Regions from separate parts of the Pediococcus inopinatus genome, predicted to be linked through region 2. Evidence: predicted binding sites of a transcription regulator. Region 2 holds the regulator's gene; the other holds the start of a gene.
What was found. Region 2 encodes NrdR, which represses ribonucleotide reductase genes. Its sites were predicted from a motif close to ACACNATATATNGTGT; they were not measured.

Region 1 (2,493 bases), 480 kb from region 2:
ATGGATTTTTGAATTTCACGTTCAATCCAACTGGTTCCGAGCCCGAAATTCACCGTTGTAAAAGGCGTTTGCCCCTGGGAAGAATACAAAGTATTAATTTCGTATTCCAAAGCCTGCATCGCATCATAAATATCTTTTTTAGTTTTACTTTTGGCATAGGCTTCTTGCTTATCTGGAGAAACCCAATCTTTAGCGTCAGCCAAGTGTTTTTGATAATTAATTTCGGCATATGGTGCCAATAATTGATCTACCCGATTAGCAGAGCAACCGCCGTACTGAAGTGACGCCACATTGGCGATGATCTGAGCCATTTGCGCCGTCGCCGTTTGAATGGACCGCGGCGAATCGACTTCGGCATTACCAATTTTATAGCCGTTTTTAAGCATCCCATCAAAATCAATCAAACAACAATTAGTTTCCGGGGTAACTGGTGAATAATCCAAATCATGCCAATGGATATCGCCCCGTAAATGGCCCTTCGCAACTAATTCTGGTAACATCTTCAAGCCCATCGCCCGACTGGCCGCACCGGCTTCCAAATCGCGTTGTGTATTAAAAATAGTGCTGTCCTTATTGGCATTTTCATGAACAACTTCGGCATCCCGCTCGAAAACTTTTTCGATCCGTTTTTGCACATTGGTGGCATCAGAAAAATTCTGCTGCTCTTTATCAAAATAATCTGCATAAGCCGTTGCTGAATCTTCTAAACCACAATTTTTTAATTGCTGAATCACCGCATTATGAATTGCTTGGGTGCTAATCACTGCCTGATCATGAAATTGATTGACCAATGCTTCACAAATCTGATCCTGAATTTTTTTATCTGCCACTACCTGGCGAAGACTAAAAAGTAACTTATACGGGTAAAATTTAGTCTGTTCACCATCTCTTTTTTGAATAAGTGATGTTCGTAATAGTCCTAATTTGTCCTGAAATGTTGATATCATATTGTACCTCCTACTGCTTTATATGTAATCGATTATTTCCTTTTAGTAAGCAAAAGTACACAATCAGTTGTGTTTTTATTTGCTGTGCATACTATATATAGTAGACCGTTTAACTATATTTGTATATGACTTTTTTGGGAATTTTTTTAACTAAGTTGGCTTAAAGGTGTGGTGCTGCCGTTTGCCTCAAAAAAACTTTTTTCAAGTAATCACGCCAACAAAAATAAGGATCAAAAATTTCGGTTAAGAAATTCCTGATCCTTATTTAAATTCAAATTTTATTTTCCCGCATTTGTCCCATAAACGATCGTTTGAACCTTTTTGGTGATTTCAGCCATTTTAGGAAAACCGCTAAAGCCCGATTGTCCTTGGCCATGGGTCATAATAACCAATATATATTTCTGACCATTGGGTAGGGTCACTATTCCAGCATCATTGTTGGTATCATTTAGAAAGCCAACTTTATCAGCCACTTTGGTTCCCGTTTTAGCAGCACTTGCGCCAGCGGGAATTCCCGTTCGATAAATCTGTTCACTCATTAATTTTAGAATTTTTTCTCGGTCACTGGCATTTTTAAATGGCCCGGTTCCGGCCGCAAGCTGTTCGAGCAAGAGCATCAGGCTGTGACTGGTCGTCTTGGCGATAACCGTTTGTTGAAATACCGGCGTATACCAGCCCTGACTGCCGATAAATTTATTGACAGCAGCCATCCCATAGCTTTTAAGCTCACTATCAGCAAAGGTATTGGCACTATCCACAATCATCTGATCAAATCCTTCTGTATTACTCGACGTCCAATTAAATTTACCATTTTGCTTTTGGTGCATCAGATAAGCTGCAATAAATAATTTATAAGTGCTAGCCGCAGTTTGCGCGGTGTGGGCATCGGCTTCAGTTACCAAACTCCCCGGCTTATAAACAGCTGCGTCCGTGCTAGCAGCTGCCTTACTTTTTGGTGTCGCACCTAAATTATAAAAACTGACACTGACTGTCCCATCTTTGGTCACCGTTTTTAAATAGCTCGCAAGTTCGGCCTTGATTTTTTTCTGTTTATTCGTGACTTCAGAAGAACTTGAACTGACAGTGGCCTGCTGACTACTATCAGTGCCCGACTTAGATTGGGCTTTACTGCTATTACTATTAATTTGAAGGAACACCAAAATAATCAAAAGAACTCCCATGACCCATGGAAAAGCTTTAAAAACTGTTCGGTTAAACTGCCTTCTTTTTTTATCATTCATTTTTTATTTCCTTTTATAAAACCATCATGATTGCGTGATAAATCTCCATGTCCAAGCATACACTTCAAACTTATTATTTTATAGAGATTTTTGAAAGATTCACAAAATATTCAGATTTTTCGTCTTCAAAATGAATGCCACTCTAAAAAACTTAACGTCATTTTAAGTTTGCCGTTTTGTAAGGGTTTACTTTTAATCCTCTTTATTATAGAATTTACTTGATCAGATCAAACAAATACATAAGACAGGGAGATACACACATGATTATTGTAAATTCACCACAAAAACAAGATGAAATTGTTGAG
Region 2 (2,493 bases):
TTCCAAATAAGTTGCCGGTGCATAGGACTTAGCCGCTTTAATCAGCTGCTTGTCTTCTGACGTCAACTTGTTTTCGTCTGTCTTCGAGCTTTCTACTGGTTTAGTTTCTGTACTTGAAGGACTCGCCGCATAAGCTTGTTTATGGGCCGTTTGGCTAGTAAAGCTTTTAGAAATCTGTTGTTGTAATTTCTTGGTGTTTAACTGATTGGTCACTAAATCCGTTGCTTGACCAATTTGACGGCTCATTTCAACTTCGTCAATTCCATACAAAAGGTGTTCACTCAAGATTAGTCGTTGGGCTTGATTAACAGACTCCCACTTGGTAAAACCATGACTCAGAAGGTCTTTTAATAATTTAAAATCAAAATCATTGTTTTCAACCTTGATTAGTTGATCCTCCGTTTGTGATTTGGCCTGCTTAAATTCTGCTTGAGTCTCACGAATTAAGAAATTAGGTTCTTTAATCGTGTTATCTGAAATGTGAAAAGCAGTCAAAAAATCAGTTGAAACATCTTTTAGATTTTTTTTATCAACTTGCGTTAGTTTAAACTGTGCAGCAAGTTCTTTAAACCGATTTTCACCAATGGCTTCAAGAAGCAAGCTGCTCAGCAAATCATCCTTAAAAAACGCGTCTGGTGATATAGGTCTGATCAATTGATACACAAAATAACGGCCAAGGTTATCTTGTCCTTCAAAAGATTTAAGTAATCCGATTCCCTCCAACTTTTGTCGACTCAAGTAGAAATTGGGTAAATCACAATTCAGAATATCAAATAATTCTAAATGCGACTTTCTCTCTGAACGAATGGTTGTCGGACTCATTTCGGTCCAAAGCGTCAAAAATAAGCTAAACGCCTTAGCTCCAATAATCGGTTGGTATAAAAAAGTAAGGACTTTTTGATCAAAATCGCTCAAATAGTCCCTTTGAGTAACTAAAAAACCATCTTTGGGGCTTAAATTAGCCCATCCCTCATTCATTATGACTCGCCACCATCATCTTTTTTGGAAGTTTTCTTTTTAGTCGCTTTGTCTTTTGCCATCATATCTTTCAATTCTGACATAAATACATTCATATCCTTAAATTGACGGTAGACACTGGCAAAACGAATATAAGCAATTTCATCGACTTTGGCCAGTAAGTTCATGACATACTCACCAATGATTTGGCTAGAAACTTCATTTTCGCCTAGGGCCCGAATTTTGTTTTCAACTTCATCCACAATTTTGGACATTTCGTCCATACCAACTGGCCGTTTTTCAGCAGAACGAATAAGCCCGCGGAGTAGTTTTTCTCGATTAAACTCTTCTCGTGTCCCGTTTTTCTTAATCACCAACAAAGGTGATGCTTCAATTCTTTCAAACGTTGTAAATCTAAAACCGCATGCTTCACATTCTCTTCTGCGGCGGATCACACGCCCATCATCTGTTGGACGACTATCCACCACTCGAGAACCATTGTGATGACAATGTGGACATCTCATGGGCACTCTACCTCCACTTACTAACGTAACTTACTATTGTCAAGCCATTTTACCACTTGCTGACGTGTTTCTTCAATAGACCCACTGTTATCAATCACAATATCAGCGAAACTAATTTTCTTTTCTAAGGACCACTGCGCCGTTATTCGCTGTTCAGCTTCTTTTTTAGAAAAGCCATCACGGCGGATTAAACGCTCCCGTTGAACGTTGGCATCACTCACAACAACCATAATTTGATCCACAAACTTCTGATATCCTTGTTCTAAGAGCAGTGGCGCGTCCAAAACAATTAATTTTGTCGACTCTTTTTTTTCTGCTTTTAATGTTTGTAGAATTTTCGTTCTAATTGCCGGTTGCATCACCGCATTAAGTTTTTGTAATTGCACAGAGCTTCCAAAAACAATTTTTCCTAACCGGTTTCGATTTAGCTTAGCACCATCAAAAATTGCATCCCCGAAAATTATCCGCAATTGGTCAGCAACTATAGTCCCTGGCTGCACAATCTCACGAGCAATCTGGTCTGCGTCAACGACTGGATACCCTAGTTTTTTTAAATAACTGCTAACCGTTGACTTCCCTGTAGCAATGCCACCAGTTAATCCTAAGATAACTGTCATTAACCTTTAACCTCAATTAATTTCTGACAAAACGGACAAAAATGAGTCCCCCGTTGAGCCACTTTAATCCGCTCAATCGCTGTACCACATCGTTCACAAGGTTTTCCAGTTCTTTGATAAACATGTAATTGATTTTGAAAACTTCCTGCATGTCCACTAGCATCCAGATATGAAAAAACGGTGGTCCCCTTTGCTTGAATCGCTAAGTTAAGTTCTTCAAAAATTTTCTCTCTTAGTGTAATAATCTTGCTAAGTGGAACGGTATTCGTAGGCTGTAACGGGTGAATTTTTGCTAACCAAAGGACCTCGTCACAATAAATATTGCCTAGTCCAGCAATCATATTTTGATCCAACAAAAACGATTTAATGGATTTATGATGTTTTTTCATCGTTTC

Region 1: nrdD (anaerobic ribonucleoside-triphosphate reductase) is a predicted target of NrdR. The motif match lies at 1,036-1,051, and genes of this name have one in related genera.

What each region holds. Positions count from the first base shown of each region.
Region 1 is NZ_CP019981.1:172,746-175,238, reverse strand. Features, by position in the region: gene nrdD (anaerobic ribonucleoside-triphosphate reductase) at 1-947, opposite strand, end outside; gene PI20285_RS00845 (serine hydrolase) at 1,226-2,188, opposite strand; gene PI20285_RS00840 (hypothetical protein) at 2,449-2,493, shown strand, end outside.
Region 2 is NZ_CP019981.1:657,127-659,619, reverse strand. Features, by position in the region: gene PI20285_RS03395 (replication initiation and membrane attachment family protein) at 1-978, opposite strand, end outside; gene nrdR (transcriptional regulator NrdR) at 978-1,481, opposite strand; gene coaE (dephospho-CoA kinase) at 1,502-2,098, opposite strand; gene mutM (bifunctional DNA-formamidopyrimidine glycosylase/DNA-(apurinic or apyrimidinic site) lyase) at 2,098-2,493, opposite strand, start outside.